2 regions of the Pseudaquabacterium inlustre genome follow, and region 2 is predicted to be linked to the other one. Evidence: predicted binding sites of a transcription regulator. Region 2 holds the regulator's gene; the other holds the start of a gene.
The links. The regulator FliA, encoded in region 2, starts transcription of late flagellar genes. The targets are predictions, from matches to a motif close to CTAAAGTTTNNNNNNNNNNNGCCGNTA.

Region 1 (7,754 bases), 270 kb from region 2:
CTTGGTCCAGGGGTGTGACTGCTACGACTTCCGCTACTCCACCTTGGATGAAGCGGTGGAGGTGTTCGACAACTTGGTGAATTCGGCTCGCGCGTGATGCCTGCTTGGAGCGTGAGGCTGGAACTGTGATGAAGTTGGAGGCTGCGTCAGAGGATCCCGAGGCGTTGGTGAAACTCCTGCGCTCCGATACTGTGCTCTCTCAGTTGCACGCGAGTGACTGGGCGAATTTGCTCGGACAGGCGAGGTCGGCACTGTTGATGGCTCGCGTGGCGAATTGCCTATCGGAACGTGAGCTTCTGGGCGAAGTTCCAGAGCGTCCCCGCTCCTACTTGGTGCGTTCCGCTGAGGTGGCCGACAGGCATCAGCATGCGGTTCGGTGGGAACTGGCGCAGATTCAGCATGCGCTGAAAAGGCTCTCGGGGCCAGTGCTCGTATTGAAAGGCTGCGCTTACATCGCGTTGAAGTTGCCTGCTTCGCGCGGTCGAACTGTGTCGGATATCGACGTGCTGGTGCCGAAGGTCCAAGTCGGCTCGGCCGAGTCAGCCTTGCTCGCCGCAGGCTGGATTCCGCAGGAGCGGGACCTCTATAACCAGCGCTACTACAGGAAGTGGATGCACGAAATTCCGCCGCTGACTCATGTGAAGCGCGGCACCGTCATCGACCTGCACCACACCATCACCGCGCCGACCTCGAGCTTCGCGGTGGATGGTGCGCGGCTGATCGAGGCCTCTCGTCCCATCGATCCGGCCGATCCGCAGTGGCGTGTGCTGCAGCCGGTGGACATGGTCCTGCACAGCGCTGTTCACCTGTTCCAGGAAGGGGAGTTCGAGCACGGGCTTCGGGATCTGCTGGACATGGACTGGCTGCTGCAGCATTTCGAGAAGGTCGAGGACGGGTTCTGGCCGCAACTGCTGGCGCGCGCGGGCGAGTTGAAGCTGCAGGTCCCTCTGCACCATGCGCTGCACCACATCGAGCGCCTGTTCGGTCGACGCGTGCCGGACGGGCACCGCGCGGCGGTGGTGGCCCTGGCGCCTGCATGGCCGCAACGCGTGGCGATGGCCTGGCTGCTGACCCGGGCCTTGCGTCCGCATCACCCCAGTGCGGAACAGGGCGGCGAAGCGCTGGCGCGGGCGTTGCTGTACGTGCGTTCGCACTGGCTGCGCATGCCCCTGCACCTGCTGGTGCCGCACCTGGTGCGCAAGGCCTGGATGCGGCATTTCCCGGCCACCCAGGACGAGCCGGTCGCGCGCTGACCGGCAGGCGGTTCATTCAGCCCAGCGCCGCCAGCTCCGCCTCGGTGAACCCCGCCGCCCGACGCGCCTCCAGGTTGAACGGCGGGCGCGGCTTCGGCGCGTCGTGCTGCTGCGCCAGGGGCGCGTAGCTGGCTTCGGGATCGACGCCGGCTTGATCGCACAGCCAGCGGTACCAGCGGTTGCCGATGGCCACATGGCCCACTTCGTCGGTGAGGATGCGGTCGAGGATGGCCACGGCGGCCAGGTCGCCAGCGCGGCGCAGCTTGGCCTGGATGGGGGGTGTGGCGTCCAGGCCGCGGGCTTCCAGCGTGCGCGGCACCAGCGCCATGCGCGCCAGCACGTCGTGCTTGGTGCGTTCGGTCATGGTCCACAGACCGTCGTGGGCGTCGAAGTCGCCATAGGCGTGGCCCAGGCTGTGCAGGTGGCGCTCCAGCAGCCCGAAGTGGATGGCCTCCTCGGCCGCTACCTGCAGCCAGTCGCGGTAGAAGGCCTCGGGCAGGCCGGCAAAGCGCCACACGGCGTCCAGCGCCAGGTTGATGGCGTTGAACTCGATGTGGGCGATGGCGTGCAACAGCGCCGCACGGCCGGCGGTGGTGAAGGGCGAGCGCCGCGCCAGCTGCACATGGGGCACCAAGGCCGGGCGTGGGGGACGTCCGGGCAGCCCCGGGGGCTCGGCCAGCGCGGCGTGCGGGTCGATGCGCTGCTCGCCGGCGCGCAGCGCGCGCCACAACTCCAGCGCGGCGGCGGCCTTGGTGGCGGGATCGGTCAGCTGCAGGGCGTGCAGCGCGTGGGGGCGCACGCAGGGCAGGGCGGTGGACTCGGTCGGCATCCTTAAAATCATAGGCTTTGCCGTCGCAGCCGGGGTTGTGGACGGTGTCGTTTCCTCCCACCCGCTTCACAGGATTCTTGCCACCCATGGCCATCTACCAGCTCGGCGAGCGCACGCCCGAGGTCCATCCCAGTGCCTGGGTGGCCGATTCGGCCCAGGTCATCGGCAACATCCACCTCGCCGAGAACGCCAGCGTCTGGTACGGCGCCATCCTGCGCGGCGACAACGACCGCATCTCGGTGGGCCGCAACAGCAATGTGCAGGACGGCAGCGTGCTGCACATCGACACGGCCAAGCCGCTGACCATCGGCGATGACGTGACCGTGGGCCACCAGGTGGTGCTGCACGGCTGCAGCATCGGCGACTGCACGCTGGTGGGCATCCAGAGCGTGATCCTCAACGGTGCGCGCATCGGCAAGAACAGCATCGTCGGTGCCGGCTCGCTGGTCACCGAGGGCAAGGAGTTCCCCGACGGCGTGCTGATCGTCGGCAGCCCGGCCAAGGTGGTGCGCGAGCTCACGCCCGAGCAGATCGCCCGCGTGCAGATGAGCGCGCGGCACTACGTGGCCCAGGCCGCGCTGCACCGCGGCCAGCTGCTGCGCATCGACCGCTGAGCGCCGGGCCCGCACGATGGATCAGCTGATCAAGTTCATGTTCGAAGGCCTGCCGGTGCGCGGCATGTTGGTGCGCCTGTCGGGCAGCTGGCGCGAGGCCATGTCGCGCCGCGCCAGCGCCAGCGATGGCGGCCATGCCTTCGCGCCCGAGGTGCGCGCGCTGCTGGGCGAGATGGCCGCGGCCGGCGTGCTGATGCAGGGCAATCTGAAGTTCAACGGCGCGCTGGTGCTGCAGGTGCAGGGCGACGGGCCGGTGAAGCTGGCGGTGGCCGAGACGCGCTCGGACTTCGGCTTTCGCGTCACCGCCAAGGTGACTGGCGAGGTGCCGGCCGGCGCCGGTCTGGCCGCGCTGGTGAACGTGCACGGCCAGGGCCGCTGTGCGATCACGCTCGACCCGCAGGACCGCCTGCCCGGCCAGCAGCCCTACCAGGGCGTGGTGCCGCTGCATGGCGACCAGCGCGAGCCGCTGCAACAGCTGTCGCAGGTGCTCGAGCACTACATGCTGCAGAGCGAGCAGCTCGACACCCGCCTGGTGCTGGCTGCCAACGACGAGGTGGCGGCCGGCCTGCTGATCCAGCGCCTGCCGATCGAAGGCGGCGTGCAGTCGTCGGGCGGCGTGGCCTACAGCCCCGACGAGGCGCACATCGGCGCCAACGAGGATTTCCAGCGCATCGCCATGCTGGCCGCCACGCTGACCTCGGAAGAGCTGCTGGCGCTGGCGCCCGAGCAGGTGCTGCACCGGCTGTTCTGGGAGGAGACGCTGCGTGTGTTCGAGCCGCTGACGCCGCAGTTCAAGTGCAGCTGCTCGCGCGAGCGCGTGGCCGGCATGCTGACCAGCCTGGGCGCCGAGGAGGTGCACGGCATCATCGCCGAGCGCGGCGAGGTGGAGGTGGGCTGCGACTTCTGCGGTGCGCAGTACCGCTTCGACGCGGTGGACGTGGGCGAGCTGTTCACGCCGGGGCGCGAGTCGCCACCGTCGTCGTCGCAGGTGCAGTAGCGCGGGTCAGGCGCTGAGGCTGCCGCCGCGCAGCAGGCTGTCGGCGCGGCCGTTGGCGCCATAGACGCCGCCATGAGCGATCGGCGGGGGCATCAGCACATCGATGGCGCGGTCGAGCGCGGCGGTGGCGCGGGCCAGGGCTTCGCGCTGGCGGGCCACCTGGGCACCGGCCCGGGCCAGGCGCAGGCGCATCGGCTCGGGCACGCCGCCGTGGCGCGCTGCGTGCATGAAGGCCTCGACGGCACGGGCGAGGTCGCGGTGCAGTTCGTTGGCATGCAGCTCGATCGAGGGTGCGTTGCGGTCGCGCAGCGCATCGTTGAGCGCGCCCAGGCGCTGCTCGACCGCACTCACCAGGGAGTCGAGGTCGGCGCGCTGCCCTGTCTCGGCTTGCAGGGCGGCCAGTTCGGCGGGCGAGTGCAGCATGCCAGTGGACGATGGCCGTCAGGCCACCGCGTGAGGAATGGGGTGGCGCTCAGGACTTGCCGACGCTGCCCAGCAACTCGCGGGCGTTGCTGATCAGCTTGTCGGCGATCGCGTCGGCGTTGACTTCGAACTTGCCGTCGCGGATGGCGTCGGAGATGCGCTTGACCTTGTCGGCGTCGAACACACTCTCCGTGCTGCCGGCCGTCAGCTGGCTGACGGTGGCCGACAGTTCGACCTGGGCACTGGCTTCCGTCTTGCCACCGGCGTTGCCGGTGCCCGAGGCACGTCGCTCGCTGACGGCCGGGGTGACGCCCTTGTTATCAAGTTGACCGATCTTCATGGTGGACTCCATCTGGGGCGTACGGACTGCCCGCCCTTGAGACATGTTCGGGGTATCGACCGCCCCTCGACGGACTTTAGGCCTTTTGGGCCGAAAACCGGAAACACCCCGTAATTCGGGGGATCGAGGAGGCCGGCGGGCGGGCCGGACGGCCGGGGCAGGGGGCTCACATCGGCACCTCGATGCGGCGGTCGGCCGTGGCCACGCCCGAAACGATGCGCCCGCCGTCGATGCGCGCGCGCACGGTCTGGCCGTCGATGCCGGGGCTCAGCGCCTGGCCGTCGGCGGCGATCTGGAAGCCCGGGCCCATGGCCACCACGCGCACGGTGTCACCGGCGGCGAACCACAGTCGGGGCTTCAGATCGGCCTGGCGCAGCGCATCGCCGGCGGCCAGGTTGCGGGCCAGCGTGCGGCCCACGGCCAGGTCGGGCTGGCCGATGGCGGGGTCGGTGCTGGCGGCCACGTCCACCTCGGCCTGCGTCAGGTGCTGGCGCTGCAGCACGGTGCCCGCCGGCACGGCGGTGGTGGCCACCAGCGAGCGGGCGAAGACCTTCACCGTCACCGGCAGGTAGACGTTCCAGGCCTTCGGGCCCTGGGTGCAGCGCAGGCCGATGCGCGTCTGGCCGATCGCCCGGCTGCCGGGGGGCAGGTAGGGCTGCACGGTCTGGCAGGGGGCCAGCTTCAGGCGCGGATCGAGCCGGCCCACCACCACCTCGATGCGCGGCGGCGTGGCCGCGGGGGCGGTGGCGGCACCGGTGTCGTCGGGGGAGGCCAGGGCGGTTTGTGCCGCCTGGCGCATCCACTGGGCGATCTCGGTACCCGCCGGCACGGCGCTGGCCTCGTCGGCGGCGCGCGCCGGCGCGGGCAGCGCCAGCGCGACGGCCAGGCCCAGACTCTGACCCAGGCCCAGGCCCAGGCCCAGGCGCGGCACGCCGGCCGCACCTCGGCGCCAGGCGCGGTGCGCTGGACGCTGCGGCACAGCCGGACGGGGCATGGGCAGGATGGTGTTCACGCTGCGCATGGTGCCCTGGGGGCGGTGGCGCGTTGCCTGGAAATGTCGCCGGATCGTCCGGCTTATCGGGCTCATGTTCGGCGGCGTGCCTGCCCACAATGCCCTGGCATCGAGCAGCCTGCCCGCATGGCCGGCGGCGCTGTCCCGATGGCGAACCCGCAGCCGGATGTCCCCGACAACCGAAAGACGACCATGCAACGACTGACACAGACGCTCGATTTCCAGGCCAACGCCCTGGTGCTGCGCGCAGAGCGTCAGCGCCTGATCGCCAGCAACATCGCCAATGCGGACACGCCGGGCTACCAGGCCCGCGAGATGGACTTCGCGCAGGCCCTGCGCGAGGCCACCGGCCAGGCCCAGGCCGCCGGCACGATGGCCGCCACGCATGCCGGCCACTTCGGGACCGCGCCCACCAGCGATGGCGAGCCGCCCAATCTGCTGTATGCCCGCTATTCCCAGGATTCGGTGGACCGCAACACGGTCGACCTCGACCGCGAACGCGCCAGCTTCGCCGAGAACACCGTGCGCTACGAGGCGGCGCTGCGCTTCATCAACGGCTCCGTGCGCACGCTCACCGACGCCATGAAGAGCCCCAGCCAGGGCTGATGACGGCGTGCCCCCCCGAGCCGAGCGATCCACCGCAGGAGCACCGCGATGAGCATGTTCAAGATCTTCGATGTCTCGGGCAGCGCGGTCAGCGCCCAGACGCAGCGCCTGAACGTGGTGGCCAGCAACCTGGCCAACGCCGACACCGTGGCCGGCCCCGACGGCCAGGCCTACAAGGCGCGGCAGGTGGTGTTCCAGACCACGCTGATGGGCGAGGTGACCTCGGCCGGCGTGCGCGTGAGCAATGTCGTCGAGTCCGACACGCCGGGGCGCAAGGTGCACGACCCCAAGCACCCGGCCGCCGACGCCCAGGGCTACGTGACCTTCAGCAACGTGAGCCCGGTGGAGGAGATGGTGAACATGATCTCCGCCTCGCGTTCGTACCAGAACAACGTCGAGGTCATGAACACGGCCAAGAGCCTGTTGATGAAGACCCTGCAGATGGGGCAGGGCTGATGCCTGCCGATCGTCCTGAACCCCGGAACCCGCGATGACCACCACCTCCAGCAGCACCGCCAGCCTGGCCACCGACTTCTCGTCGTTCAATGTCGCCAGCACCAGCACCGCCAAGGCGCTCACCGCGCAGGAGCAGCAGGACCGCTTCCTGAAGCTGCTGACCACGCAGCTGACCAACCAGGATCCGCTGAACCCGATGGACAACGCGCAGATGACCACGCAGATGGCGCAGATCAGCACCGTCAGCGGCATCGAGTCGATGAACCAGTCGATCAGCAAGCTGACCAGCCAGTTCGTCAGCATGCAGGCGCTGCAGGGGGCCTCGCTGGTGGGCCACAGCGTGGTGGTGCAGGGCGACCAGATGGCCATGAGCGGCAACCAGGCCAGCGGCCTGTTCGAATTGAGCGCCGCCGCCGACACGGTGAAGGTCGAGGTGCTCAATGCCGCCGGCACCGTGGTCAAGACCGTCAGCCTCGGGGCGCAGGGCAGTGGCCAGCAGGACTTCTCGTTCACGGCCAATGACCTGGAGACCGATGGCGACTACCGCTTCCGCATCAGCGCCACCACCGGCGGTGTGGCCGTCACCGCCACACCGCTGATGCTGGACAAGGTGAATGCCGTCAGCGCCGGCAGTGGCACGCTGACGCTCGACCTGCAGAACAGCGGTTCGGTCTCCTACGACGCGGTCAAGTCCGTGCACTGATCCCGTCCCTCTTCTCCCGCGCGGCGCACGCGAGGCGCCGCGGTGATCCGCAGTATCCGAAGGTGGTCGACCGGCCGCCGACATCGTTCGCACCAGGAGTGTTCCCATGAGTTTCCAGCAAGGCGTCACAGGCTTGACTTCCGCCGGTCGCAACCTCGAGGTGATCGGCAACAACGTGGCCAATGCCAGCACCGTGGGCGCCAAGGCTTCGCGTGCGGAGTTCGCGGATATCTATGCTCGCGCCTCCGGCGGTGGCGCGGGCAGTGCCGGCCTGGGCGTGGCGGTGACGGCGGTGGCGCAGCAGTTCTCGCAGGGCAGCATCAGTTCCACCGACAACCCGCTGGACGTGGCGATCAACGGTGCGGGCTTCTTCCAGCTGCAGGACCCGACCGGTGCGATGGTCTATTCGCGCAATGGCCAGTTCAAGGTCGACCGCGAAGGCTATGTCACCAACTCCGACGACATGAAGCTGATGGCCATCCCGGTGACCTACCAGGACGGGCAGATCCCCGGCAAGTCGC
Region 2 (7,754 bases):
GAGCGCCGCTGCCGCCGGCCATGTGATCGAGAGCTTCGGCAAGGTGCTGGTGGGTGGCAACTTCGCGGTCGGCCTGATCGTTTTTGCCATTTTGGTGGTGATCAACTTCATCGTGGTCACCAAGGGCGCCGAGCGCATCGCCGAGGTCGGCGCGCGCTTCACCCTGGACGCCATGCCTGGCAAGCAGATGGCCATCGACGCCGACCTGTCGGCCGGCCTGATCGACGAGAAGGAGGCCAAGCGCCGGCGCGCCGAGGTGGCCACCGAGGCCGAGTTCTTCGGCTCGATGGACGGTGCCAGCAAGTTCGTGCGCGGCGACGCCGTGGCCGGCCTGCTGATCCTGGTGATCAACATCGTCGGCGGCTTCATCATCGGCGTGGTCAGCCACGGCATGGGCGCCGGCGACGCCGCCGACCGCTACGTGCTGCTGGCCGTGGGCGATGCGCTGGTGGCGCAGATTCCGGCGCTGCTGATCTCGGTGGCCGCGGCCATGGTGGTCTCGCGCGTGGGCAAGGATGCCGACATCGGCAGCCAGATCGGTGCGCAGGTGTTCTCCAGCGCCAAGTCGCTGGGCATTGCCGGCGGCATCGTGGCGCTGCTGGGCCTGATTCCCGGCATGCCGCACCTGGTGTTCCTGCTGATGGGGGCCTCGCTCGGCGGCCTGGCGTGGTGGCTGGACAAGCAGGCCAAGGCCAGCAAGGACGCGCCGCCGCCGGCCCCGCCCGAGGCCCAGGCCGCCAATGCCGAGGCCAGCTGGGACGACCTGCAGCCGGTGGACGCGCTGGGCCTGGAGGTGGGCTACCGCCTGATCGCGCTGGTGGACAAGGCGCGCCAGGGCGATCTGCTCAGCCGCATCAAGGGCGTGCGCAAGAAGTTCGCGCAGGAGGTGGGCTTCCTGCCGCCGGCCGTGCACATCCGCGACAACCTCGAGCTCAAGCCCAGCATGTACCGCGTGCTGCTGCGCGGCGCCGTGGTGGGCGAGGGCGAGGCCTTCCCGGGCATGTACCTGGCCATCAACCCCGGTGGCGCCAGCGTCAAGCTGCCCGGCACACCCACCATCGATCCGGCCTTCGGCCTGCCCGCCACCTGGATCGAGGAGCGCCACCGCGAGATGGCACAGATGAACGGATTTACGGTGGTTGATTGCTCGACCGTCGTGGCGACCCATCTTTCACACTTGATGCAAGTCTCGGCGGCACGCCTGCTTGGCCGCGTCGAGACCCAGCAGCTCGTCGAGCACGTGACCAAACTGGCCCCGAAACTGATCGAAGACGTGGTTCCCAAGATGATCGGCATCGCCCCCCTGCAGAAGGTGCTCCAGCTCTTGCTGGAGGAGGGCGTGCACATCCGCGACATGCGTTCGATCATCGAAGGCATCGCCGAGCACGCGGCCACCATCACCGACCCCGGCGAGCTGGCCAAGCGCATCCGCGTGCACCTGGCGCCCCTGATCGTCCAGCAGATCTACGGGCCGGCCAAGGAACTCGACGTGATCGCGCTCGAACCCGAACTGGAGCGTCTGGTCACCCAGGCCCTGACCTCGCCGCATGGCGCGGCGCTGGACCCGGGCGTGGCCGACACCCTGGCCCGCGAGGCCGCCGAAAGCGCCCGCAAACAGGAAGACCTCGGGCAGCCCGCCTGCCTGCTGGTGCCCGACCCCATCCGCATGCCCATGGCCCGCCTGCTCAAGCGCGCGGCGCCCCGGCTGAAGGTGCTGTCGCACAGCGAGATTCCTGAGACCCACACCATCCGCATCGGCTCCATCATCGGAGGCACCGCATGATTTCAAACGCCTGCCCTGAGCGCGTCGTACCGGAGGCCGCATGAACATCAAGCGATACACCGCCAAGACCTCCCGCGAGGCACTGGCCCAGGTGCGCGAGCAGCTCGGCGACGACGCCGTGGTGCTCTCCACCCGGCCCGCCCCCGGTGGCGTGGAAGTGCTGGCCATGGCGCCGGACGGCATGCAGCAGATCGAGAGTGCGGCGTCGCGCGCTCCGGCGGCCACGCCGGCCCGCCCGGCCCGTGCCGCGGCGCCTGCCGCCCCGGCCGAGCGCCGCCCCAGCCTGGCCGAGCGCATCGCCGCGCGCGGCGAGCGCCTGGAGCCGCGCATCGAGATGCCGGCCGGTGCCGCGCCCTTCGACGCCCCCGGCCCGTCCGGTGTCGACGAGGACGTGCAGCGCCTGGGCATGAGCACGCTGTCGTTCCAGGACTATGTGCGTGAACGCATGCTGCGCCGCCGCCAGAACGAGCTCGAGCGCGAGGCCGGCCACAGCGGCCAGACGCTGGCGGCCAGCCTGGCTGCCACGCAGGCGGCCGGCCAGGGCGCACGCGTGCCCGAGCCGGGCGCCGAGGCGCCGGGCCTGCGCGTGGTCAACGGCGGTCCGCGCCGCAACGCGGCCGAAGCGCCCGCCAGCGGCCTGGCCGCCCGCGTGCGCCGCCATGCGCCGCTGCTGGACGACGAGGCCCCGCTGCACGACGAGCCGCCGCCGGTCATCCGCCCGGCCCGCGGCCTGCGCGCGGCCACGCCGGTGAACCTGTCGGGCCAGGACGAGACGCTGGCCGAGCTGCGCTCGGTGCGCAGCTTGATCGAAGAGCGTTTCGGCATGCTGGCCTTCATGGAGAAGCTGCAGCGCAACCCCAAGCAGGTGGCGCTGGCGCAGCGGCTCTTCGACACCGGCCTGTCGCCCGGCCTGGTGCGCAAGCTGGTGCAACAGCTGCCCGCCAACTTGCCCGACGACCTGGCCTGGGCCGCCGAGGTGCTGGAGCGCAACCTGGTCACCGACGAGGGCCAGCCGGCCATCGAGGACCACGAGGGCGTGCTGGCGCTGATCGGCCCCACCGGTGTGGGCAAGACCACCAGCACGGCCAAGATCGCCGCCGCCTTCGCCACCAAGTATGGTGCGCACAACCTGGGCCTGATCACGCTGGATGCCTACCGCGTGGCCGCCCACGAGCAGTTGCGCGCCTATGGCCGCATCCTGGGCGTGGCGGTGCACACCGCCCACGACCGCGCCTCGCTGGAAGACCTGCTGGAGCTGCTGCAGAGCAAGCGCCTGGTGCTGATCGACACGGCCGGCATGGCCCAGCGCGACACCCGCACCCGCGAACTGCTGGAGATGCTGTCGCACCCGGCCATCCGCAAGCTGCTGGTGCTCAATGCCGCGGCCCAGGGCGAGACCGTGGAGGACGTGATGGTCGGCTACGACGTGGCGCGCTGCCACGGCGTGGTGCTGTCCAAGCTCGACGAGGCCGTCAAGCTGGGCCCGGCACTGGATGCGCTGATCCGGCACAAGTCCCGCGTGGTGGGCGTGGCCAACGGCCAGCGCGTGCCCGAGGACTGGCACCGCCTGAGCGCCCAGGCCCTGGTGCAGCGCGCGCTGCGTCCCAGCGGCGGGGCCACCTGGCGCCTGGACGCCGACGACGTGAACCTGCTCTTCGCTGCCACGCCGGCGGCGCAGGGCGCGGCCGCCGCGCGCGGCACCGGCCTGCACGCCTGAGGCCCGATCCCCCGATCCCCCGAACCCCCCGCCCATCCGACCGCCGCCGTACCCCCGATGACCCAGCACGCCGCCACCGTCGCCCGCCCGCGCCGCCAGCCCGTCGACCAGGCCCATGGCCTGCGGCAGCTGTTCGCCGGCAGCCGCCAGCGCTTCGTGCCCCTGGTGCACAACCCGCATGTCGGCTTCGGCGGCGTGGTGATGGAGCGCCTGTGCACGGCCTTTGCCGGTGCCGGCCTGCGCACCCTGGTGGTCGATGCCGCCGACACCGCCAGCGCGCCGCACGAGCTGGCCGCGGTGGACCTGGCGGCCTGCATCGAACGCCTGTCGCCCAGCGTGGGCTACCTGGCCGCCCGCGGCCTGCCGATGCGCTACCTGGACCACCGCGCCAGCACCGCCGGCTTCCTGCAGGCGCTGTCGGTGGCCGCGCCGCAGGCCGACATCGTGCTGGTGCATGCCGGCGCGTCCGACCTGCGCCGGCTGTTCAGCGGCCGGGCGCCGCGCCCGGTGCTGATGGCCGGCTTGCGCCCCGACAGCCTGACCGAGGCCTATGCGGCGATGAAACTGCTGGGCCAGCGCCTGGGCCCGCTGACCTACGACACCGTGGTGGTGGGCGACATGTCCGCCCGCCGCGCGCGCCAGACCGCCGAACGCCTGGCGCAGTGCGCCGACCACTTCCTGGGCGCCGCCATCGGCTGCTGGGCGGTGGTCGACCCCACCGCGCCGGCGCGCGCCGCCGTCAGCGACGACCTGCACTTCCTGGCCCAGGCGCAGCTGCCCCAGGAGCGCCCCTCGGGCGCCGACCTGGGCGATGCCGGCGCCAGCCACGCCTACCTGCATGCCGCTGCGATGCCTGCATCGCAGCCCGGCCGATTGAACTGAATGACCGTACCGTCCCCCCGGAGCCTCGCCATGTACACCGAAAAGGGCCGACTCGACGCGAACGCGCTGCTCAAGCAGTACAGCCCGCTGGTCAGACGGCTGGCGCACCAGATGATCGCCAAGCTGCCGGCCAACGTGGAGCTGGACGACCTCATCCAGGTGGGCATGATCGGGCTGTCCGACGCGCTGTCGCGCTTCGACGCCAGCATGGGCGTGCAGTTCGAGACCTTCGCCACCCAGCGCATCCGCGGCGCCATGCTCGACGAGTTGCGCGGCAGCGACTGGATGAGCCGTGGCGAACGCCGCCAACAGCGCAGCATCGAGGCCGCGGTGCACAAGCTCGAGCAGCGCCTGGGCCGCGCGCCCAGCGAGAGCGAGATCGCCAAGGAAATGGAGATGTCGCTCAGCGAGTACCAGGAACTGCTGGGCAAGGTGCGTGGCACCCAGCTGGTCTACCTGGAGGACATGACCGGCGAGGACGGCGACGACGACTACCTCGACCGCCATGTGGCCGACGAGGAAGCCAATCCGCTGGCCCTGCTGGAAGACCGCCGCATGCGCGAGGCGCTGGTCGAGGCCATCAAGAACCTGCCCGAGCGCGAGCAGTACGTGATGAGCATGTACTACGAGCACGACATGAATCTCAAGGAGATCGCTGCCGTGCTGAAGGTGACCGAGAGCCGGGTGTGCCAGCTGCACAGCCAGAGCATCGCGCGCCTGCGCTCGCGCCTGCGCACCTGGTGATGAGGATGGCGGCGCCTTGCCGCCCGTCTCAGCGAGCCAGCAGCGGCGCCAGTGCTGCCAGCGCCGATCCCACCCGCGCCGCGCCCAGGCCCTGCACACCGTGCCAGGGCAGGGCGTGGCGCGTCAGCATGTCGCGCAGGCGCGTGTCCACCTGCGCCCGCACGGCCGGGCCATCGCGCAGCGGATCGGGCTGCCACGCGAGGTCCGGCGCGGTCAGCAGCGTGGCGTCGCAGCGCCGGTGCAGGGCCACGGCCAGCGTGTCCAGCCCGTCGTCACCGAAGAACTGCTGGCTGTAGACCGCCGTCATCAGCGCCGTGGTGTCGGCAATCACCAGGTCGTGCGTGGCCGCCGCGGCGTCGATGCGCGCATGTTGCGCGCGTGCGATGTCGGCCTGCTCGTCGGCCCGGGGCGTGCGGCCCTCGGCCTCGCACCAGTGGCGCAGCCACTCGCTCACCCAGGTGCAGCGCAGGCCGGTGGCCGCCGCCAGCTGCGACGCCAGGGCCTGGGCCAGCGCGGTCTTGCCGGTGCTCTCGGCACCCAGGATGCCGATCACCCGGGCCGGGCGCGGCGTGGTGCCGCCGCTCATGGGCGGGCCGTGCTGGCCGGTGCGGCGGCTGGCGCGCGCGCCAGCGCCGCCCAGGCCTTCCAGCCCCACAGCGCCATGGCGGTGAACAGCGCGTACAGGCCCACGGTGAGCCACAGGCCCTTCACCGCGAACAGGCCGATGCTGACCAGGTTCACGATCACCCAGGCCGGCCAGTTCTCCAGCCACTTGCGGGCCAGCAGCCAGGTGCCGGCCAGGCTGCCCACGGTGGGCAGCGCATCGAGCCAGGGCACGTCGGAATCGGTGGCGTGCGACAGCAGCAGCGCCAGCAGCGGCCAGGCGGCCAGCGTGGCCAGCGCCACCTTCAGCAGGCCGCCGCGGCCCAGGCGGCGCACCGCCAGCGGCGCGCCGTCGTCACCGGTGCCACGCAGCCACTGCCACCAGCCCCACAGCGCCGCGGCGATGAACACGCCCTGCAGCGCGGCCTCGCCGTACAGCTTGCTGTGCGCGAACAGCCAGGCGTAGAGCGCCGAGCTGGCGATGGCCAGCGGCCAGCCCAGCGGGTTGACGCGCGCATTGCACACCACCATCCACACCGACAGCACGCAGGCCGCCAGCTCCAGCCCGGTGATCGGGCTGCCGCCGGGGGCGGCCAGGGGCTGCAGCAGGGCGTCGGACAGCGCGGCGAGCAGGCTGTTCAACGCTTGGCGAGGTATTGCACGAACACCTCGTCGGGCTTGACCATGCCCAGCTCGCTGCGCGCGCGCTCTTCCACCATCTCCAGGCCCTGGCGCAGGTCGTCCACCTCGGCCAGCAGGCGCTCGTTGGTGCGCTGGCGTTCGGCATTGGCGCGCAGCTTGCCGTCCAGCTCGCGCTGCTTGGCGGCCACGTGGCGCAGCCCGCCGTCACCCAGCCACAGGCTGTACTGCACCACGGCCAGCAGGGCCACGAGCGCCAGGGTGACGAAGCGCATGGCGGGCCGCCTCTCGTCGTCGCGGTGGGTGCGCGGCTGCGCCGGTCAGCGCAGGTTGTAGAACGCGGCGCGGCCGGGGTACACGGCCACTTCGCCGAGGTCTTCCTCGATGCGCAGCAGCTGGTTGTACTTGGCCATGCGGTCCGAGCGGCTGAGCGAGCCGGTCTTGATCTGGCCGGCGTTCAGGCCCACGGCGATGTCGCTGATGGTGGAGTCTTCGGTTTCGCCCGAGCGGTGGCTGATCACGGCGGTGTAGCCGGCGCGCTTGGCCATCTCGATGGCGGCGAAGGTCTCGGTCAGCGTGCCGATCTGGTTGATCTTGATGAGGATCGAGTTGGCGATGCCCTTGTCGATGCCTTCCTTCAGGATCTTGGTGTTGGTGACGAACAGGTCGTCGCCCACCAGCTGCACCTTGCCACCCAGGCGCTCGGTCAGCAGCTTCCAGCCGTCCCAGTCGCCCTCGTGCATGCCGTCTTCGATGCTGATGATCGGGTACTTGTCGACCCAGCTGGCCAGCATGTCGGTCCACTGCGCGGCGGTCAGCGCGATGCCGCCTTCGCCTTCCAGCACGTACTTGCCGTCCTTGTAGAACTCGCTGGCGGCGCAATCGAGGCCGATGGCGATCTGCTCGCCGGCGGTGTAGCCGGCCATGTCGATGGCCTGCAGGATCAGCTGGATGGCGGCCTCATGGCTCTCGACGCTGGGGGCGAAGCCGCCCTCGTCGCCCACGGCGGTGCTGATGCCCTTGTCGTGCAGGATCTTCTTCAGTGCATGGAAGGTCTCGGCACCCCAGCGCAGGGCCTCGCGGAACGACGGCGCGCCCACGGGGATGATCATCAGTTCCTGCAGGTCCAGGCTGTTGTTGGCGTGGGCGCCGCCGTTGATGACGTTCATCATCGGCACCGGCAGCTGCACGCCGCCCATGCCGCCGAAGTAGCGGTACAGCGGCAGGCCGCTCTCTTCAGCCGCGGCGCGGGCCACGGCCATCGACACGGCCAGCATGGCGTTGGCGCCCAGGCGGCTCTTGTTCTCGGTGCCGTCCAGGTCGATCAGGGTCTTGTCCAGGAAGGCCTGCTCGGCGGCATCCAGGCCCAGCACGGCTTCCGAGATC

Region 1: flgM (flagellar biosynthesis anti-sigma factor FlgM) is a predicted target of FliA. The motif match lies at 4,510-4,536, and genes of this name have one in related genera.

Annotation. Positions count from the first base shown of each region.
Region 1 covers NZ_JBBUTH010000001.1:25,914-33,667, reverse strand. Annotated here, with positions in the region: gene AACH10_RS00155 (HprK-related kinase A) at 1-97, shown strand, start outside; gene AACH10_RS00150 (nucleotidyltransferase domain-containing protein) at 129-1,253, shown strand; gene AACH10_RS00145 (ferritin-like domain-containing protein) at 1,270-2,082, opposite strand; gene AACH10_RS00140 (gamma carbonic anhydrase family protein) at 2,169-2,696, shown strand; gene hslO (Hsp33 family molecular chaperone HslO) at 2,713-3,693, shown strand; gene AACH10_RS00130 (hypothetical protein) at 3,700-4,116, opposite strand; gene flgM (flagellar biosynthesis anti-sigma factor FlgM) at 4,166-4,456, opposite strand; gene flgA (flagellar basal body P-ring formation chaperone FlgA) at 4,623-5,450, opposite strand; gene flgB (flagellar basal body rod protein FlgB) at 5,661-6,074, shown strand; gene flgC (flagellar basal body rod protein FlgC) at 6,123-6,530, shown strand; gene AACH10_RS00105 (flagellar hook assembly protein FlgD) at 6,565-7,233, shown strand; gene flgE (flagellar hook protein FlgE) at 7,340-7,754, shown strand, end outside.
Region 2 covers NZ_JBBUTH010000001.1:300,771-308,524, reverse strand. Annotated here, with positions in the region: gene flhA (flagellar biosynthesis protein FlhA) at 1-1,783, shown strand, start outside; gene flhF (flagellar biosynthesis GTPase FlhF) at 1,824-3,500, shown strand; gene AACH10_RS01465 (MinD/ParA family ATP-binding protein) at 3,558-4,382, shown strand; gene AACH10_RS01460 (RNA polymerase sigma factor FliA) at 4,413-5,126, shown strand; gene AACH10_RS01455 (AAA family ATPase) at 5,155-5,712, opposite strand; gene pnuC (nicotinamide riboside transporter PnuC) at 5,709-6,371, opposite strand; gene ftsB (cell division protein FtsB) at 6,368-6,643, opposite strand; gene eno (phosphopyruvate hydratase) at 6,689-7,754, opposite strand, start outside.